Regions from separate parts of the Priestia sp. P1_B12_1 genome, predicted to be linked through region 1. Evidence: riboswitches for the same ligand, from Rfam matches in the RefSeq annotation. Region 1 holds a riboswitch; each other region holds the start of a gene.
The links. A riboswitch is a leader RNA that binds a small molecule or an ion and turns the genes downstream of it on or off. The one in region 1 is predicted to bind S-adenosylmethionine.
Positions count from the first base shown of each region.

Region 2: another riboswitch for S-adenosylmethionine. It lies ahead of AC1D0Y_RS12390 (Na+/H+ antiporter NhaC family protein); the one in region 1 lies ahead of AC1D0Y_RS19010 (phosphoadenylyl-sulfate reductase).
Region 3: another riboswitch for S-adenosylmethionine. It lies ahead of mtnW (2,3-diketo-5-methylthiopentyl-1-phosphate enolase); the one in region 1 lies ahead of AC1D0Y_RS19010 (phosphoadenylyl-sulfate reductase).
Region 4: another riboswitch for S-adenosylmethionine. It lies ahead of AC1D0Y_RS27840 (5-methyltetrahydropteroyltriglutamate--homocysteine S-methyltransferase); the one in region 1 lies ahead of AC1D0Y_RS19010 (phosphoadenylyl-sulfate reductase).

Region 1 covers NZ_JBFTZR010000005.1:362,822-368,149, forward strand. The annotation lists gene AC1D0Y_RS18990 (YugN-like family protein) at 160-564, shown strand; gene AC1D0Y_RS18995 (potassium channel family protein) at 574-1,362, opposite strand; gene AC1D0Y_RS19000 (VOC family protein) at 1,430-1,813, opposite strand; gene cdaS (sporulation-specific diadenylate cyclase CdaS) at 1,911-2,537, opposite strand; SAM riboswitch class I at 2,850-2,952, shown strand; gene AC1D0Y_RS19010 (phosphoadenylyl-sulfate reductase) at 3,207-3,920, shown strand; gene AC1D0Y_RS19015 (inorganic phosphate transporter) at 3,940-5,019, shown strand; gene sat (sulfate adenylyltransferase) at 5,072-5,328, shown strand, end outside.
Region 2 covers NZ_JBFTZR010000003.1:275,736-281,063, reverse strand. The annotation lists gene AC1D0Y_RS12405 (YtoQ family protein) at 57-497, opposite strand; gene AC1D0Y_RS12400 (ABC transporter ATP-binding protein) at 668-1,579, shown strand; gene AC1D0Y_RS12395 (ABC transporter permease) at 1,572-2,339, shown strand; SAM riboswitch class I at 2,441-2,547, shown strand; gene AC1D0Y_RS12390 (Na+/H+ antiporter NhaC family protein) at 2,633-3,943, shown strand; gene AC1D0Y_RS12385 (hypothetical protein) at 3,983-4,111, opposite strand; gene AC1D0Y_RS12380 (LacI family DNA-binding transcriptional regulator) at 4,236-5,195, shown strand; gene AC1D0Y_RS12375 (transcriptional regulator SplA domain-containing protein) at 5,281-5,328, shown strand, end outside.
Region 3 covers NZ_JBFTZR010000002.1:653,036-658,363, forward strand. The annotation lists gene AC1D0Y_RS08760 (carbon-nitrogen family hydrolase) at 17-799, opposite strand; gene AC1D0Y_RS08765 (pyridoxal phosphate-dependent aminotransferase) at 912-2,084, shown strand; SAM riboswitch class I at 2,215-2,321, shown strand; gene mtnW (2,3-diketo-5-methylthiopentyl-1-phosphate enolase) at 2,401-3,645, shown strand; gene AC1D0Y_RS08775 (2-hydroxy-3-keto-5-methylthiopentenyl-1-phosphate phosphatase) at 3,642-4,307, shown strand; gene AC1D0Y_RS08780 (methylthioribulose 1-phosphate dehydratase) at 4,304-4,942, shown strand; gene AC1D0Y_RS08785 (1,2-dihydroxy-3-keto-5-methylthiopentene dioxygenase) at 4,958-5,328, shown strand, end outside.
Region 4 covers NZ_JBFTZR010000025.1:9,620-14,947, forward strand. The annotation lists gene AC1D0Y_RS27825 (hypothetical protein) at 1-672, opposite strand, end outside; gene AC1D0Y_RS27830 (FtsK/SpoIIIE domain-containing protein) at 669-1,802, opposite strand; gene AC1D0Y_RS27835 (hypothetical protein) at 1,815-2,114, opposite strand; SAM riboswitch class I at 2,490-2,590, shown strand; gene AC1D0Y_RS27840 (5-methyltetrahydropteroyltriglutamate--homocysteine S-methyltransferase) at 2,672-3,799, shown strand; gene AC1D0Y_RS27845 (catalase) at 3,936-5,328, opposite strand, start outside.

The DNA of each region.
Region 1 (5,328 bases):
CATCAACTGCGGTGTCACAAGCGATTTATACGAGCTGCTTTATCCAGTTTGTTCGTCTTTAGGTTGGATTCATTTAGTTATGTCTCAACCTCTTTTTTGCTTTTGAGATAAAGGATAAAACGCTGGAAAAAGGACATGTTAAAACAGAGGAGGGATAACATGATTGAATTATCTTCAAGATTAGAGGGAACATTATTCAAGCTTTACGAATTAGAAAAAACGCTTAAGCCGCTTGGGTATAACATTGGAGGGAATTGGGATTACGACCATGGTTCATTCGACTATAAGATGAATGATGAAGTCGGCTATCAGTTTTTACGTATCCCGTTTACAGCTACGAACGGAGAACTGGATTCTAAAGGAACAACCGTACAGATTGGGACGCCATTTTTACTTTCACATAAATATCAAATTGGTCTAGATGACGATGTTCACAATGGAAATGCGAGTGCTTCATTTAATCAGTTTGCAGAACCCCAAGACGCAGACGCTTCATTTCCAGAAAAGTATATCAGCTTAGGAGAAGAGCTAATTAGAGAGGCAGAAGATGCGCTGCTTCAGTAATTGAAGGAACTATTCTTTTTTTAAACTCTCTAATTTTTTCACAAAAATATGTTCGTACATGACTTGACTAATCAACTCATTTGTTTTAATCATTTCATTCACCCCCAAATTTTGTGCATTTTGAATATGCTTTTTTGTTAACAGTTCAACGATGCTGTAAATAGAAGGGTTCAATCCTTGCAGAGCGACTAACGTAACAATAGTATTCATGTCTGCATATTCTTCTGTCTTATGCTGATCGGCAGTAATCAGCACTTTTTTTGCGTACCGAGCGTTGGCAAGTTCTAATACTTCATAATGAGAAGGACTTCCTTTAATAAAATGAACGCGATCACAAATCATGGGATTTTTAGTCAGAGAGTCGTCGATAAGAACAATGTCTTCTTTATGAAATGCGTCGCGATAAGACTCTAACACGAGTTTGGCGCGCTCATTCCACCCAACAACGATGAAGTGATCTTTTCCATAAAATTTTAAATTTCCTTCCAAATAAGCGCTCTCAGCGGAAACAGCAATTTTAGAAAGCGTAACAAAATAAGTGGTAATAAATCCCGTTCCGATCAGGACTAAAATAATTGCAGCTAACCTTCCAATCGTAGTGGTCGGAGCAAAATCACCGTACCCTATAGTAGAAATTGTAATAATAACCCACCAAATTCCTTCAAATACATTTCCAAACGTTTGCGGCTCTAGGAAATGTATAAGCATGCCAAAAAGTAGAACAAGGCAGCCGATAATAAAAAGAAGCCGCACTAAAATAGAACGACGGAAAAGTCGAAATAATAGCCATTCCATCATAAAAAAACCTCCAGTGATTAGTCATAGCCACAGTATGACCATTTTTCACTGAAGGTATAAGATATCTTTATCTTTTTACTTCGTAATATTCAATCCATTCTTTGTCTGGACCGTAGAAAAATAAGTATCTTGCTCCATTTGGCAAAGTTACAATGTTTTCTTCCACAAATGAAACACCTGCTGATTTTAAACGCTCAAACTCCTCTTCAATTCCGTCTACCGCCAGCGCAAAATGATGAACTTTACCTTCGTTAGGTAAGCTTGAGTTATACCCTTGAATTAACTCTACGATTACATTGCCTTCTAAACCTAGAAAAGCTAGCTTCAAAGACGGATCGGTATGTGGCAGTGTTTCGATAAGCTCTAATCCCACTTTTTGCGTATAGAACTCAATAGATTCTTCTATATCCTTTACTTGAACGCCTACATGTTCAAATTTTAAAATTGCCATATGCATCACCCGTATCTATAGTATGTAAAAACTATGAAATATATTAAAGAGAAAGGATATAGAAGTCAAGATGGGGCTGCTTATCAGGAAAGGGCTCTTAAATCATATTTTTGCTGGAGTGAATAGGGTAGAGGCTTCCATCAAGAGCAAACGAAATTTTGCCTGTTTCTTCAGATACAACTAAAATTAATGCATCCGATTTTTCCGACATTCCAATGGCTGCACGGTGACGTGTTCCCAATTTTTTGGTCGTTGAAATAATAGACGAGAGAGGTAAAACATTAGCAGCTGAGATAAGCTGATTATTTCTAATTAGGACGGCTCCGTCATGTAAGGGTGTCCCTGGGTAGAACAGTGTCTCAACTAGCGTAGCGCTGACAGGAGCTTGAATAGGCATTCCCTTTTGAATAAGAGGGTCTACATTTTGTTCCCGTTCAATGACAATTAAAGCGCCGTGACGTTTCTCAGAAAGGTTATGAATAGCTAAGGACAGAGCAGCATATTCAAATGTATAAGGCGATAGATAATGACGCAAGTAATAAGAGGCGGCCGTAGCTTGAACATCTTGAAATAACCTTCTCATCTCCTCAAAATCACATAGGATACAATGATCACTCGTATCTAAATGTTTAATTAAATTAGAGGCTTCAGTTGAAATTTGCTGTAAATATGTTCGCACATTATTTTTAATTGTATCGTCTAATTGAAAGGAATGTCTCTCCATCTTATATAGCTCCTATCTGTCAGTCAGTGTTATCTGTAATGTGTGCTAATGTGGGTGAATTATCCGTAAAGCTTATAAATCCCTTATTAATTTTATAGAGAGGTGTTGTGTTTTATTTAGGAAGAGAATATAAAAAGTTGAGGAAAAAGAAAGCGTTTTATAAACTGATATGTTCACGTTTGGTTTAAATTTACATATGTTGTTTTAAATAAAAGTATAGATATTTCTGTGAATTTAAAGTATAGTTTTCTTATCGGATATATGATTTTTAATGTTGACAAATATTCTAAATATGCTAAAATTTTTAAAAAATGCTTATCAAGAGTGGTGGAGGGATCTGGCCCGCTGAACCCCGGCAACCTGCTTAGCAAGGTGCTAATTCCAGCAAAGTGTGTATCATTTTGAAAGATAAGGTAAAAATTTATTGCCTACCCAGTCTTTCAATATGGAAGACTTTTTATTTTGATATAGCGCAAGCGATAATTTAAGGAGGGACATCAATCACTGTAACCCCCGACTTAAAACAAATCTTTGAGCACGTCGAAGAAAAGTAAGAATTAAATAGTTTCGCTGACTAGACACACTAGAGGCGGTTTTATCCAATTCTAGTGGGTAAAACCGTCTTTTTTTATTGGATAACGCGGATAACTAAGAATTGGAGTGAAGAAAATGGCAGACTTATATACGTACGAAAACTGGAGTGATACATTTCCAGAGTTCGACAGTGAAGATGAAACAAAAGGAGCCCTTTCAGCATTGCAGTGGGCGTATGATACCTACGGAGATTCAATTATTTACGCATCAAGCTTTGGTATTGAAGGGATTGTGTTAATTGATTTAATTTCAAAAGTGAAAAAAGATGCTGAAATTGTCTTTTTAGATACGGGCGTTCATTTTAAAGAAACATATGAAGTGATTGATGCAATTAAAGAACGCTTTCCTGATTTGCGTATTCATATAAAAAAACCGGATTTAACGCTTGCAGAACAAGCTGAGAAACATGGAGATGAGCTTTGGAAGAGTCAGCCTAACCTATGCTGTCAAATTCGAAAAATCATCCCATTAAGGGAATCTCTTGCTCCTTATGATGCGTGGATTTCTGGTTTGAGACGCGAGCAGTCTGAATCTCGTGCCAACACGAATTATTTTAATAAAGATGAGAAATTCAAGAAAGTTAAAGTCTGCCCGTTAATTCATTGGTCTTGGAAAGAAGTTTGGCGCTATGTGTATAAGCATGATTTACCATATAACAAACTTCATGATCAAGGCTACCCAAGCATCGGCTGTGAGCCTTGTACCGCACCTGCCTACAATGTAGACGATTTACGTTCAGGAAGATGGGCAGGTACACAAAAAGTTGAATGCGGATTACACGAATCTTAAATACGAAAGAGCTGAATAAATGATGCTTTTATATGTTGCCTTTATCATTGCGCTTTTTTTTGCAATGAATATCGGGGCAAGCGGTGCAGCAGCAGCTATGGGCGTTTCATACGGCTCCGGTGCGATTAAAAAGCGAAGAGTAGCCTTGTTCATCTGTGCTGTAGGTATTGTGCTCGGAGCCATTATCGGAGGCGGCGAGGTGGTAAAAACCATCAGTTCAGGTATCATACCTGAAAAATTGCTGTCAGTAGAATTAGTTATTATCATTCTGGCTGCTGCAACGCTGTCACTCTTTTTCGCGAATTTAATTGGTATCCCTCTATCAACAAGTGAAGTAACGGTTGGTTCAGTTGTTGGAGTAGGAGTAGCTTATCAATCTCTGTATGTGGAAAAACTTTTAGTTGTCATGTCTTTTTGGATTATTGTTCCGCTGGTTTCATTTGTCATTGCTTTTTTGATTGGAAAAGTGATAAAACGCAGAGCGCATAAAAAAGAAGCAGAGGGAAAGTGGAAAAGAGTTTTAACGATTTTAGTTATAGCCACGGGATTCTTTGAAGCCTTCTCAGCTGGAATGAATAACGTGGCAAATGCTGTCGGTCCTCTAGTAGGAGCTGGATTAATGGATGCCACAACGGGTGTCATAGCAGGAGGACTGGCTGTGGCGCTCGGAGCTCTTTTACTAGGCGGCCGAGTTATTGAAACAAACGGAAAAAAAATTACTCGCTATTCTGTAGGAGAAGGGTGCATTATCTCGGGTACTGGTGCTTCTCTTGTTACAGCAGCTTCACTTTTTGGTTTGCCAGTACCGCTTACACAGGTCACTACGTCTTCTATTATTGGAATAGGAGCAGCGAAAACGGGATTCACGAAAGAACAGCGTGAAGTGGTCATTCAAATGTTAAAGGTTTGGGTGGTATCCCCCGTATTTTCACTCGTAATCTCATATGTTCTTGTGAAATTAGTACTTGAAAGCGACTTATATTCATTTGTGGTGCTAGCTAGCGGCTGCATTGCCACAGCAGGTGTTCTAAGCTTAGCTAGAGCGACTAGAAGAAAAAGAGCAAACTTGCAGTCGGAAAAAGAAAAAATGACTGCGTGATTCAAGTGCTTTTTATTATATTGTGTTAATTATTTAAGGAGGATTTTACAAAATGACAACAATTCAAGCACACGGTGGAGAATTAATTAATTTATATCAACCAACATATGACTACACTTCACTAACAAAAGAAATCGAAGTAGATAACATGGCTCTAAGTGATTTAGAACTAATTGGAATTGGTGCTTACAGCCCAATTACAGGATTTTTAGGAGAAAAAGATTATCAATCAGTTGTTGAAAATATGCGTTTAGCAGATGGAACAGTATGGAGTATTCCTATCACTCTTCCTGTAACAGAAGAGCAAGC
Region 2 (5,328 bases), on a different contig from region 1:
GAGCCTGAGGGATAAATGAAGAATAAGAGCTGTCCAGAACCGACAGCTCTTATTTGCTATTCAAAAATATAAGCTAATGCTTGAAGAGCCTGTTCTGGCGTTTCGACTACAACTTGGGCTTTGTTTGACAGTTCTTTAAGCGGATGGTGCAGTTTTTCAGGGCGAACCAAAATTAGCGGTTTATCTAATGCAATGGCTGTCGCCGCATCCATTGCGCTGTTCCACTGCTTGTATTTTTCGCCAAATAAAGCAATAACCACATCAGATTTTTTAAGGAGTACTTGCGTACGTAAATTATTAATTTGAGAAGCAGCTTCATCTTTTAAGACAGCGTTAGGCTGTTTTCCTAAAATTTCTTCTCCAATGTTGTCGGACCGGTCATGGTCTGTCATGGGACCGACAAAGGTAAGGGGAAGGTTTAATTGTTCTGCTTGGTTTTTAATTTCGTCTCGCCAGTTATCGTGAATTTGCCCGGCAAGGTATACGGTTAAGTTCATTATGTAGAAGTCCTCCTCTAACTAAGATTTGTTTTATTTTATCAAATGTAAGCGGATAATACGAATGATTTGAATGGGCTGCTTTTCCAAAAATAAGGTTATAGTAGACAAATAGTTAAAAAAGAGAAACAATAGAAGGCGTATTGCTAATTAAAGAAAGGATGTACATGATGACAGAAACAGTGCTACAAGTAGATCATGTCAGTAAAGTAATTGGGAAGAAAACCATTTTGCATGATGTATCCTTATCGGTTGAGCGCGGTGAGATTTTCGGGTTGCTTGGTCCAAACGGTTCTGGAAAGACAACGCTAATTCGTACCGTCGTAGGACTCATTAAAGAAACAGAGGGAACGATTACCGTTAACGGCTTTCCTTTAAAGGAACAGTTTACATCAGCTATGAAATCAATTGGCGCAATTATTGAGAACCCTGAGTTTTATGATTATCTGACGGGCTATCAAAATTTAAAACACTTTGCGAATATGCATGAAGGGATTACATCAGAACGCTTGGATGAAGTGATTGCTTTAGTAAAGCTTGAAAACAGCATTCATGCAAAAGTGAAGACGTATTCTCTTGGGATGAGACAGCGTTTAGGAGTAGCTCAAGCTATTTTACATAAGCCTGCATTGCTTTTACTAGACGAGCCAACCAATGGTCTAGATCCAGCGGGAATGAGAGAATTTCGTACATATTTACAAACGCTTTGCAGGGAAGAAGGAATTTCAATTTTAATCGCGAGCCACTTATTAAAAGAAGTAGAAGCATTATGTGATCGCGTTGGCATTATTCAAGACGGTGAGTTAAAAGCCGTTCAAGATTTATCTCCAAATCGTCAAGATCAAGGAATGTACGTAGAATTTGAAGTGTCTGATGCGCAAAAAGCAGCGGATCTTTTATCACAACAATTTGAAGTAACGGTGAGATCACATAGTATCGACGTGGCGATTGTAAAAGAGCAAATTCCAGCTGTAAATAAAAAATTAGTGGACAGCGATATTTTAGTCTACCAAATTACCCCTGTGTATGAGACGCTTGAAGATTCGTTTATGTCCGTTACGGAAGGAGAGCACCATGCTTAAGCTAATTCAAAATGAACACATGAAATGGTTTCACAAAAGAAGTACAAAAATCACGTTTATTACAATCGGCATTTTAACTCTTTGTATGGCTCTTTTAATGAAGAAAGTAGCAAACAGTGCAGGAACAGAAGACAATATTTTGAACTTCCTGTCATTTAGTTCAGGTATGCTGATTCTCGTTCAATTTTTCGCGCTTGCTGTTGGAGGGTCAATGGTTGCAAAAGAGTTTGAAGCAGGTACCATTAAACTTCTTTTAATTCGCCCTGCTAGACGTTCAACGATTTTAGCATCCAAGTACCTAACTCTCGTTTTAATTAGCTTATATTATTTACTGAGCTATTTGCTTTTTTCATTTGTATGGGGAGCATTGTTCTTTGGCTTTACCAGTCTAGAAGGAGATGCACAGCTGCTTAAAAACATTACGCTTACGTATGACAGTGCGTATATGGAAACGTTTATGATGATGACGTTCGCATTCATGCTGTCGTCTTTATTTAGAAACAGCGCGCTTGCTTCCAGTCTAGCTATTGTCGTAAGTATCGGCGCGAAAGCTGTAACAGGACTGGTATCAGAGCTAGGTTTATGGTGGGGGAAATTTTTATTATTTGCCAACACGAACTTTGTGCAGTATATGGACGGAATGAAGCCGCTGTTTGACGGCATGACGATTCCATTTTCCATTTTCATCTTAGTTGCCCATTTTGTCTTCTTTATGGGCGTAGCTTGGGCAGCGTTTTTAAAACGAGACGTAGCTAATTGATGTGAGAATTTTTGCACTATATATTTTTCTAAAATAGCATTTGACAATTAAATAAAAAGAGATTACAGTAGTGAAAGACTATTTTTAAAACAACTATAAACTTCTTATCAAGAGAGACGGAGGGACTGGCCCTATGATGTCTCGGCAACTGGCTGTACGCAGTGCGGTGCCAAATCCAGCAGACGATGTTTCGTTTGGAAGATGAGAAGGGTAATCTTATGATACAAATAAGAGACCTCTTCTTATCAATAAGAAGAGGTCTTTTTTTATTACGTAAACAAGAGGTGTTAAGAATGGAACAACAAAAAGGAAACGGCTGGGCGCTGTTACCGCTGGGCGTCTTTTTAGTCCTGTTTGTCGGATCAGGAATTATAACGGGAGATTTTTATAAGCTTCCTGTATTAGTAGCCATTATTATTGCAGCCATTGTGGCGCTGGCTATGAATCGTAAAGATTCACTTAATGTAAAAGTGGAGCGTTTTGCTAAAGGAGCAGGGCATCCTGATATCATTATTATGGTGCTTATTTTTATTTTAGCAGGTGCTTTTTCTCAAGTTGCTAAAGGCATGGGAGCTGTTGATTCAACGGTAAACTTAGCTCTGTCTGTGCTTCCGCAAAGCTTAGTGGTAGTCGGAATCTTTGTTATTGGCGCATTCATTTCAATTTCGATGGGAACGTCAATGGGAACAATCGCTGCGCTAGGGCCTATCGCTGTAGGAATCAGTGAGCAAGCGCATGTATCCATTACATTAGCAATTGCTGCCGTTGTTGGTGGTGCAATGTTTGGAGATAATTTATCCGTAATCTCTGATACGACCATTGCAGCAGTTCGTACGCAAAAAACAAATATGTCAGATAAATTAAAAGTAAACTTTTTTATTGTCCTTCCTGCAGCGATTGTTACGGTAATTTTATTGCTTGTAATGACGCTAGGCAATACGTCATCAGTAGAAATTAAAGATTTTAGCTGGTTTAAAATCTTGCCTTATGTCGGCGTACTGGTTGCTGCCATATTTGGTGCAAACGTATTAAGTATTTTAACCGGAGGAATTGTGCTAGCCGGCGTGATTGGATTAGCTGACGGAAGCTACACGCTTTCTTCTCTTGCTAAAACTGTGACAGAAGGTATTGGCGGAATGTCAGAGTTAATTATTTTATCTCTGCTAATCGGCGGAATGGTTGAGCTTATTCGCTATAACGGCGGTATTCAGTTCTTATTGAATTTATTAACACGACGTATTCAAACAAAAAAAGGCGGCGAATTCAGCATCGCTGGACTAGTAAGTTTAACTAATTTAGCGACGGCTAATAACACGATTTCAATTATTACAGCAGGTCCGTTAGCAAAAGAAATCTCTGATAAATATTCAATTGATAATCGTAAATCAGCCAGTCTACTTGACTTGTTTTCCTGCAGCGTTCAAGGGCTTATCCCTTACGGCGCACAAATGCTTCTCGCAGCAGGATTTGCTAAAGTTTCACCGATTGAGATTATTCCATTTACATTCTACCCAATGTTAACAGCGGTTTGCGGGGTCATTGCAATTGTAATTGGATTTCCTCGTTTAAATAAAAAGTCAAAGTCATCTAAAGAAGCTGCGTAATATCAAACCCTTAAAAAGAATGTTCTTTTTAAGGGTTTTTTACTGTTTAAAAAAATCAGTCGGCTTTTCATCATCTAACTCCTTCCAAAGCGTCTCGTTCTGTTTAAGTGCATAAGCCGCTCCTCCAATTTCAATCCCGCATAATAAAATGAATAATAAAATACCCATGAAATGACCTCCTTACGTAAATGAATAAAAACACGATGGTAACGGGTTTAGCTTCTTGCTGTTTCACTTTATAATGAGAATAAAGTATGAAACGCGTTTCAGCGCAAGAGAAAAAGGTGAAAACATGACAAATATCCGAGATATCGCAAAAAAAGCTGGTGTATCTGTTTCGACTGTATCCCGGGTGCTAAATCATCATCCGTATGTAAAAGAAGAAAAACGCCGGCTGGTAGAGCAGGTTATTCACGAACTTAATTATGAACAAAACATTAATGCCGTTCACTTATCAAAAGGGAAAACAAATATGATTGCCGTCGTCTTGCCTTTTATTAATCATCCGTATTTTAGTCTGCTTTTAGAAGGAGTGGCATCTCAAGCGTTAGAAAAGCAGTATCAGCTTGTTATTTGTCAAACGAACTATGATGTAAAAAAAGAAGAAGAAGCGCTTCATATGCTGAAAACAAAGCAAGTTGATGGAGTGATTATTTGTTCTAGAGCAAGCAGCTGGAGCACGATTGAATATTATCAGCAGTACGGACCGATAGCCGTGTGCGAAAACGTACAGAATCGTTCTATTCGCTCCGTATACGTTGATCATTATGCAGCTTTTAAACAGGCGCTTATGTATTTAAAAGAAAAAGGATATACGGATATTGGCTACTGTATTGGAAGAATGACGGGTACGAATAGTCAACAGCGGCAACAAGCATACAAAGAATATGTAAAAAGAATAAATCAGCCTTATCATCCGGAATGGGTTTTTCAAGGCTGTTTGAACGTGACAGATGGTGAAAAAGTGGTGGGAAAATTAGTGCAGATGAAAAATCGGCCTCAGGCGCTTTTAGTAACAAACGATCAAGTAGCTATCGGAATAAAAGCTCAGTGCGAACAAGCGGGTATTTCAGTTCCTGGTGAGTTAGCTATCATTGGTTTTGATAATCATCCGCTTTCTTCTTATTTACAAATAACAACGATCGAACTTCCTCTTAAGGAAATGGGAGAAACGCTTTTTACATTAGTTGGAAGTAAGACTCCTCAGAAAATTGAGCTCCCTTTTCGGTTTATTGAGCGTAAAAGCGTATGAATTTTTGATGATGCCATGAGGTGTTTTTACCGGATAAAATGAGCAAAAGCGGACATCATACGAGTAAAGAAAGAAGAAAAGGATGATGATCGTGGAGAAAAAAGAATATCAAGTGGGAGATCAAGTATTTGTT
Region 3 (5,328 bases), on a different contig from region 1:
GGCTGTCAATACATAATTAATAAAATTCTGTACGGCGATCTGTAAAGACAGGAATTTGTTTACGAATTTCTTTTACAAGTTCCAGGTTAACGTCAGCACTTAAAAGTTCTTCGCTATCGCCAGCTTCAGCGATTATTTCTCCCCACGGATCGATGACTAAGGAATGTCCGGCAAATGTGTTATTAGGATCTTGGCCTACACGATTACACGCGATTACATAGCATTGATTTTCGATTGCACGGCTAATGAGCAGGGCTTTCCAGTGGGCAAGTCTTGGAGCCGGCCACTGAGCGACAACAAACAAGACTTCTGCTCCGCTGCTAGTATGAACCCGTATCCATTCTGGAAAACGAATATCGTAACAAATAACTCCTGCGCACAGTGACTGTTCAAGTGTAAAAAGATTTTTTGTTGTTCCTGCTTCTAAATACAGGTGTTCATCCATTAATTTAAATAAGTGCAGTTTACTGTATTGTGATACTTCACGACCTTTTCGGTCAAAAATATACATCGTATTCGTGACACCTTGCTCTGTTTTTTTCGCAATCGAACCTGCCACAATATTTACTTCGTTTGTTTTAGCAAACTGAGAGATTAATTGCTTGGCTTGCTGCCCTTCATCATCTGCAATTTCGTCTAGCCGAGTCAAATCATAAGCTGTATCCCATAGCTCAGGAAGCACAAGGATATCAGGGTTTTCTTTCAGGGCTTCCGTCATTTTTTGTTCGATATATTTTCGGTTTTTAGTTGGGTTTCCAAACGCAATATCAAGCTGTAAACACGTAATTTTTACACTCACTTTATCATCCGTCCTTTTTTTAGTAGTTGAAAAAAATGACTTTACAAGTTGAGTATTACAATATATTATTTGTGACTAGAATTTCAAGAATTTTTTGAGAAGGTGTGCGATGATGAAACAATTTGAGCAATCGGAACTATTAAAAAGTTTACCAAAACAATTTTTTGCATCACTTGTAGGCAAGGTAGGAAAAGTAATGGCCCAAGGGCACGACGTTATTAACTTAGGGCAGGGAAATCCCGATCAGCCTACTCCTTCACATATTGTAGAAACACTGCAAAAAGCAAGTGCTAATCCTATGAATCATAAATATTCTCCATTTCGGGGGCACCAGTTTTTAAAAGAGGCCGTTGTGACTTTTTATAAACGAGAATATGGCGTTGATGTGGATCCTGAAAAAGAAGTAGCTATTTTGTTTGGCGGGAAAGGTGGACTTGTAGAAATCCCGCAGTGCTTATTAAACCCTGGAGATACGGTGCTGGTTCCCGATCCTGGATATCCTGATTACTGGTCTGGAGTAGAGCTTGCAAAGGCAAAGATGGAAGTGATGCCGCTCACGGCTGAAAATCATTTTCTACCCGTATACGAAGAGATAAGTGAACGTGCTAAAGAACAGGCAAAGCTCATGTTTTTAAACTATCCGAATAATCCTACTGGTGCAGTAGCAACGGCAGAATTTTTTGAAGACACCGTGGCGTTTGCTGCCAAGCACGATATTTGTGTGGTACACGACTTTGCCTACGGAGCAATTGGATTTAATGGTAAAAAGCCAATCAGTTTTTTACAGACTCCTGGTGCAAAAGAGACGGGAATTGAAATTTATACTCTTTCTAAAACGTATAACATGGCGGGATGGCGAGTTGGATTTGCTGTAGGAAATGCAAGTGTTGTAGAAGCTATTAATCTTCTTCAAGATCATATGTATGTCAGTCTCTTTGGGGCGGTTCAAGAGGCAGCAGCCGCAGCTCTGTTAGAATCTCAACAATGTGTGAATGATTTAGTTAAGCGCTATGAATCTAGACGCAATACCTTTATTCAAGGGCTTCGAGAAATTGGTTGGGATGTTACATCTCCAGCGGGCTCCTTTTTTGCATGGCTAAAAGTTCCTGAAGGATATACTTCTGAACAGTTTTCAGATTTACTTCTTGAAAAAGCTCACGTTGTAGTGGCGCCTGGAGTAGGCTTTGGAACATATGGTGAAGGCTATGTGCGCGTAGGACTGCTGACGGATGAAGAGCGTATGAGAGAAGCCGTATCTCGAATAAAAAAATTAAATTTATTTTAAAAACGCATTGACAATCCTTTTTGAGTTGGCTTAATATGTAAGAAGTTAACGAGATTAATAACCGATAAATCCTAGCGGTATTTTTTATTTAGTATATAATCTATGAATTTAATTTAAATAAATAGCAACTTTCTTATTAAGAGTAGGTGGAGGGACTAGCCCGATGAAGCCCGGCAACCGACTTAACGCATGTTAAGCACGGTGCTAATTCTTGCAGCAGCAGCTGAGAGATAAGAAGAGCAACGAAAGCCTCTTCTTAATCACAGAAGAGGCTTTTTTATTAACGATATTAAACAGCAAGGGAGTTTTTAGCATAATGAGTGAAATCGTTGCAAGCTACTTACTACATGATAATAAAGGAAATTTTTATAAAAAAGCGGAAGGAATTGCTTTAGGACTAACCGTCGGCTCATGGACAGATCTGCCGCTTTTAGATCAACAGCAGCTTCAAAAGCATAAAGGGCGCGTCGTGTCCGTAACTGAGCTTCAAGATTGCGAACGTGTAAACGGATATTTAGGCGGAGAAATTAAGCAGGCAATTGTCAAAATTGCTTATCCAACTGCCAACTTTTCAAGAGATTTACCGGCTATTTTAGTTACGGTTTTCGGAAAACTATCACTTGATGGAAAAGTGAAATTATTAGACTTGGATTTTCCTGATGAATTATTAGCTCAATTCCCAGGACCGCGCTTTGGAATAGAAGGTATCCGAGAGAAACTAGGCGTTTACGACCGTCCGCTTGTGATGAGTATTTTTAAAGGCGTGATTGGAAGAGATATGACGTACTTAACAACTCAGCTGCGTGAGCAAGCGCTTGGCGGAGTGGATTTGGTTAAAGACGACGAGATTTTGTTTGATAGTGAACGAACACCTTTTGAAGCTCGCGTTACAGAAGGGAAAAAAGTACTGAATGAAGTATACGAAAAAACGGGACACCGCACGCTGTATGCTGTTAATTTAACGGGTCGAACGTTTGAATTAAAAGAAAAAGCGAGAAAAGCAGCTGAGCTAGGAGCCGATGCTCTTTTATTCAATGTATTTGCTTACGGGTTAGACGTACTGCAGGCACTTCGAGAAGACGATGAAATTAACTTGCCGATTATGGCACACCCAGCTGTTAGCGGAGCGCTTACGCCATCAGAGTTTTACGGTTTTTCAAATTCATTACTGCTTGGAAAGCTATTGCGTTTAGCCGGAGCGGATTTCTCTCTGTTTCCATCACCATACGGAAGCGTAGCGCTTTCTCTTGAAGATACGACAGGCATTGCCTACGAATTAACGCGTCCTGTATACAAATATAAGCAGTCTTTCCCGGTTCCTTCAGCAGGAATTCATCCTGGAATGGTACCGCAGCTTGTGAAGGACTTTGGAATCGACAGCATTATTAATGCAGGAGGCGGAGTTCACGGTCATCCAGAGGGAGCTATCGGAGGAGGAAAAGCATTCCGTGCGGCGATAGATGCAGTACTCTCTCATCAAACATTAGCCGAAAAAGCTGAAGAATCAAAAGAGTTGCAAAAAGCTTTGCAACTATGGGGAACAGTAGAGGTGAAAGCATGACATCGTTAAAAATCTTTTGTGACTTTGATGGAACAATTACAAATAGCGATAACATTATTGCTATTATGAAACAATTTGCTCCTCCGGAGTGGGAAAGTATTAAAGACGACGTGTTGGCACAGCGCGTCTCCATTCAAGAAGGAGTAGGGCAAATGTTTGCCTTGCTCCCCGTGGAATTAAAAGAAGATATTATTTCTTATATTTTAGAGACGTCTGCTATTCGAGAGGGATTTGATGATTTTATTGCCTATACAAAAGAGCACCATATTCCGCTTTATATTGTAAGCGGAGGAATTGACTTTTTTGTAAAACCACTTTTGGAAAATCGAGTTGCAGAGGAAATGCTCTACTGCAATGGATCTGATTTTTCCGGTGAGCATATTTCCATTACGTGGCCTCATACATGTGATAAACAGTGTACAAATGACTGCGGCTGCTGTAAGCCAACGATTATTCGCCATCTTGCAGATGAAAGAGATCATACGGTTGTTATTGGCGATTCCATTACGGATTTGCAGGCTGCCAAATTAGCTGATACGGTCATTGCACGTGACTTTTTAATTAAAAAATGTGAAGAGCTATCTCTACCGTATCGTCCTTTTTCTACTTTTTATGATGTAATTCATCATTTACAAGAATTAACAGAAGAGGTGAAAGCATGAGTATCATGGCTCAGCAAAGGTTGCATGAGCTTGCGGATATAAAAGATGAGCTGGCAGAGCGCGATTGGTTCTTCGGTACAAGCGGAAACTTAGCAATTAAAGTGGACCAAAATCCAACAACTTTCTTTGTATCAGCAAGTGGAAAAGATAAACGAAAACGTACAAATGAAGATTTTTTATTAGTTGATCAATACGGAAAGCCTGCAGAAGACACGCATTTAAAGCCTTCTGCTGAAACGCTTCTGCACGTTAAGATTTACAATTTAACGAATGCTGGGTGCAGCCTTCATGTACATACAATCGACAATAACGTGATCTCTGAACTGTACGGAGATGAAGGCGTTATTTCATTCAAAGGTCAAGAAATTATTAAGGCGCTAGGTATTTGGGAAGAAGATGCGGAAATTACTGTTCCGATTATTCCGAATTACGCAGATATTCCGACACTAGCAGAAGAGTTTTCTCATCATATAAAAGACGATCAAGGCGCGATTTTGATTCGTAACCACGGGATTACGGTATGGGGGAAAAATGCATTTGAAACAAAAAAAGCGCTAGAAGCCTATGAATTTCTATTTAGCTACCACGTTAAATTACTGTCACTTAAAGGCATTAAGCCAAAGGTGCATTTATAAAAGGAGGAAACAACAATGGCGCACATTCGCTTACATGTAAACAATAAAAGAATTGAAACTCAAGAGGAAGTATCAGCTTTTCTGGCAAACAATGAAGTTATTTATGAAAACTGGGACATTACAAAACTTCCAGAAAATCTTCGTGAAAAATATGATTTAACTGATGAAGAAAAAACAGAAATTTTAAACGCTTTTGGTGAGGATATTAAAGATATTTCTGAACGCCGCGGCTATAAAGCTCAAGATGTTATCTCGTTATCGGAATCTACACCAAATATTGATGAATTGTTAAAAAACTTTCAGCGCAAGCATATTCACACAGATGACGAAGTTCGCTTTATTGTAAGCGGTCATGGAATCTTTGTTATCCAAGGAAAAGACGGCGA
Region 4 (5,328 bases), on a different contig from region 1:
ACCGGAAGAAGCTGAGGCTCTTGGCTTCCCATCTCTTTGTTGTTTACCCACACTCTTATATTTCTCCATCAATTCATGAATACTTGCTACTTGTATAAGACGGAAATAGTCTGAAGATACTGTATATTGAATAGGCGTAATTAAGATAACAGAAGGGAAGATAGCTGCTCGATCTTCAGGCTGCCACTGCAACGCTTTCCACTCATCCGAAAAGAAGAACTCCTCATAGAGGTGGATCTTATCCTGCATTTTTTGCTCCGAATACTGATTGCGTTGAATTTCAATCCAAAATGGAGATCCTTTAAAGATACAAAACAGATCGGGCTCAATTCCTCCTTTTCTTCCAGTGGGCTTATCTTCCACAATGACTTGTTTAGGCATACCATACGTACTCATTTGTTTATAGACATCCAAGATAGAAAGAAAATGTAATATTTTTTGAGAGTTCTTTTTGATCTTCGCATCCACAGGTAAATAGACCGTCGGAGAATACTGCTGTGTGCGTTCAATAAGCCCTAATCGATATAAACGTATCATGACGCTATTACACGCATTGACAGGTGATTTGAGCTGTTTAAAGAACAATTCCACTAATGAGTCGCGATCTACAGCCCGAAACTGATTGATAAACCCAATGATGTCTTTATCACGCTGAGATAACCGAAAACTCATCGCTGTTCCTCCTTCTCTAATAATCCAAAGATAGACTGTGGTACGACCTCCAGTTGAGGTTCAGGGTCTTTCACACGTGTTTTGTAAGGTGAAAGTATTTCCTTACAATCTTCTTCATCTAAGAAATACGCTTGAAATTCCTTCACTTCGTCAATTTTTATTTTCATACGGCCTCTAGCCGCAGCATCGATTTCTTCTGCTCCAATCACTCCGGCAACCTTGGCATTGGTTGCATCAGCTTGCCTACCAGAGATCCGTACCCGTAAGTTGGCCTTTAATGCTGAATTTAATAAATCTGCATCGGGGCGCTGCATGGCAATAATCGTATGAACACCTAATGCACGACCTTGGCTGGCAAACTGTTGGATCATTTCTACAAGATCTGTTTCTTTCTTCACGATGGACATTTCGTCAATTACCACAACGATCCGAGGAAGCTTAAATGAAAGCCTGCTTATATGTGTTACGCCATGCTCTAACAATAAATCGCCTCTTCGATACATTTCAGCTCGTAATAATGCAAAAGGTTTTCGCATGTCTTTTGCTTCAAAGCAAAGCGCATCCACATGGTCAATCTCATGAAATAAGCCCAAATCGGCTCGTTTAAGGTCCACTAAGACTAAGCGCAAGTCTTCAGGAGAGGAATATTTCACCCACGTGGTGAGGATGACACGCATGAGACTACTTTTTCCAGCTCCAATTTCGCCAGAAATCAGTAAGGTTTCCAAATCCGCAAAATCCCATGAAACAGGGTTTCCATAGATATCTTGACCAATGCATATTGGGAGCTCCATTTTCTCAATATGAGGATGAATGACCTCATAACAATAATTAAGCATTTTAGGTAGGTTTTTGTGATGAACGGTAATACTAAAGTTTTTTAAGCTGCCATTCACTTCAATATTGTTGCCTAATACCTGTCGTAGGGCCCATCTTTTTTTCGTTAAGAGGTCAGGATCAATACCATTCAGTAAGGAAAAAGCATATCGAGTGTAGGTGTGCTGATGATCGATCCGATGGATCTTCGGAAATTGGTAGGAGGTACGATCTCCACGCTTTATGATTCGATAAATCTCTGCTGTACGAAACGCTTTAATAAGCTTTCCACGTAATTTTAGTTTCTCAAACATTTGAAACCCTCCTCAAAACATAAATGTCGCAAAGAAGTAAAATAAGGCCCCATAAAAGGTGACAGGTAAGATAAACCGCATCACCTTTGCGAACTGATCAACAAGATCGATGACACCCCATCGCTCTAGTATTCGTTCGGTGATCGCAATTCCTAAGACAATGCCTCCTATGGTCAAAATAGTGGGGTCAAGCATGGCTAGTGGACTAAAAGGAACAAAGGAATAAGCCTTGAGGGGACGAGGTCTCGTAAGAGGTGGTTTGTGAGGTGGAGAAAAGATTTTTGGAAAGGTAAATCCTTTTGTTTTTCTCATGTTGATACCTTCTTTCACTCTTTTAATTTTTTTGCTTTTGACGTACCTGTTTTTTCAGCTCAAGGCATCCGGTCGCCCCCTTCGCCTCTTCGGCTCAGCTCCCTTACAGATTCCACAAATGGCTTCAACAGGGTTATAAAGCTTGTATTAATGGGGTAGCGATACTGAACTAGCTACTGATTAGATAACGGAGTTACAATACTTTAGATACTATGTAGCTACTGCGGTAAGCTTGCCTGTCCAATCGAAAAATAACAAAGAACCCTTGCTGCAGTAGGTAATGAGGTAAGAGGTGTATTATTTCTGATTTTTCGAATTTTTGTTGACAATTTAAGAAAACAAGTGTAACCTTTTTTTAGTTAAATAAATTGAATATTCTTATCTCGAGAGGTGGAGGGACTGGCCCTAGGAAGCCTCGGCAACAGACTGTTAAAGTACTGTGCCAATTCCAGTAGCAATTTGCTTGAAGATAAGAAGAGAATCCATAACGATTATTAACCTCTTCTTATTTGTAAGAAGAGGTTTTTTATTTTGAAAAGAAAGAAGGAAACAAAACCATGACTAAGACATTAGTGAAGGCTCCATTTAAAGCTGATCACGTAGGTAGTTTTTTACGACCAACTCCCCTCAAAGAAGCAAGAAAAGCGTATGCGAATGGTACAATTAATAAAGCTGATTTAAAATCTGTAGAGGACAAAGAAATTGAAAAGCTTGTTCAGAAGCAAATTGAATTGGGTCTTAAATCGATCACGGACGGTGAATTTAGACGTTCTTGGTGGCATTTGGACTTCTTATCAGGCTTAGAAGGTGTGGAGCAGTTTGAAACAGAATATATCAGCCAATTCAAAGGTGCAAAAACCAAAAATAACGCAATTAAGGTAGTAGGTAAAGTGGACTTCGATCATCATTATATGGTGGAACACTTCACGTTTTTAAAAGAAGCTGTTGAACGACATGGTGATGGAAGCCAAGTCGCTAAATTCTCAATTCCAAGCCCAAACATGTTATTTACTCGAATTCAAGAAGATACATATTACAAGGGAAACAGAGATCAATTTTATCATGATACTGTGGCTGCTTATCAAAAAGCTATTCAAGCCTTTTACGACGCAGGCTGCCGTTATCTACAACTAGATGATACGTCCTGGATTGATTTCGTTTCTGAAGAACGCATCAATGAGGTTGTTGAGAAGCTTGGTATGGATGTAAAAGACATTATCGATAATCGAGTAAGTTGCTTAAATGATGCTATTTCTAAAAAGCCTGAAGATATGCTCATTACGATGCATATTTGTCGTGGAAACTTTAGATCTACGTATATCACAAGTGGTGGCTACGATACTATATCTGATGCTATCTTTGCTAACTTACATGTAGATGGACTTTTCCTTGAATATGATGATAACCGTTCAGGAGATTTTGAACCATTAAAAAGTTTTACACGTAACAATCAAACCGTTGTATTAGGATTGGTAACATCTAAATTCCCTACATTAGAAGATGCTAAGGTCATTAAGCGAAGAATCCAAGAAGCAAGTGAATATATTCCTCTAGAAAACTTGTCATTGAGTCCTCAATGTGGCTTTGCGAGTACAGAAGAAGGAAACGAATTAACAGAAGAAGAGCAATGGAATAAAATTAATCACGTAATTCAAATTGCTCAAGATGTCTGGACAAATAACTAAAGAATGATTTAAAAGATATCTCTCCTGTCAATTAGGAGAGGTATCTTTTAAATCATGAGGTTTTAGGCAAGGTATTCCCTTAAGATTATACTATACCCATACGTCGGTTCCCTATTTTTAAAATGGAGCAATTCACTTAATAAGGATCGACTTCGTGACTTTTCTTTACAGCATCTTCTGTTGCTTCATTTGCAGCTAATGTACCTTGTCCATATTTTGATTTACCTGCTTTACGACCAGGTACCTCACTTGTATTTTTCATATCCTGCATTTCGTGTAGTTTCTTTTCAATACCTTCCTTCACACGTCGACCATATTCTTCATCAGCTTGTGTAAAATGAGAAATCATCGTTTCTTGGATTCGTTTATCACAAATAGCAAGTGCATCCGATAGATTTTTAATCAATTCATCGCGCTCCCAATCTTCAAAACTACGGTATGTGTGACCTGCCTGCCCATAATCGTTAGGACGGTCAATTGGTGCACTCATTGCGGCTGCATTATACGTTGGTTGATGTGGAACACGGTCTTTCTTATTTTCTTCCTGAAAGCCACCAAGCATTGAAGGCTCATAGTTAATATGTGGATTATCCCCAGATTCCTTTGGGTCACGAATATCCATTTGACCGCGCTGCTGATTCGTATGAATAGGCACTTTCGGTGCATTCACAGGTAATTTTAGATAGTTGGCACCTACACGGTAGCGCTGTGTATCTGAATAAGAAAAGGTACGTCCTTGTAGCATTTTATCGTCTGAGAAGTCCATTCCATCCACAAGAACTCCTGTACCGAAGGCGGCTTGCTCGATTTCTGCATGGAAATCCTTTGGATTACGATCTAGAACCATACGGCCCACTGCCAACCATGGAAACTTATCTTCCGGCCAAAGTTTCGTATCATCTAAGGGATCAAAATCAAGCTCTGGATGATAACCATCCTCCATAATTTGTACGAAGAGCTCCCATTCTGGATAATCTCCACCCTCAATTGCTTCGTATAAATCCTGCGTTGCATGTCCCACGTTTTTGGCTTGTATCGTATTTGCCTCTTCTTGTGTTAAGTTCCGAATTCCCTGCTTAGGTTCCCAATGATACTTTACTAGTACAGCCTCTCCCTTATCATTCACCCATTTGTAGGTATTTACACCAGACCCCTGCATGTGACGATACGTCGCTGGAATCCCCCATGGAGAGAATAAAAATGTAATCATGTGGGTAGCCTCAGGTGTACGGGAAACAAAGTCAAACATTCTCTGAGGGTTTGGTACGTTCGAAGCTGGGTCTGCTTTAAACGCATGAATCATATCAGGAAACTTCATTGCATCACGGATAAAGAAAATCTTTAGGTTATTCCCAACTAAATCCCAATTCCCCTCTTCCGTGTACATTTTCACAGCAAATCCGCGTGGATCTCGAGCTGTTTCTGGAGAATCTTTTGCTCCGGCAACTGTGGAGAAACGAACCATCAATGGTGTTTTCTTGCCCGCACCTGAAAATACCTTTGCCCGAGTATATTTCTCTACTGGTTCG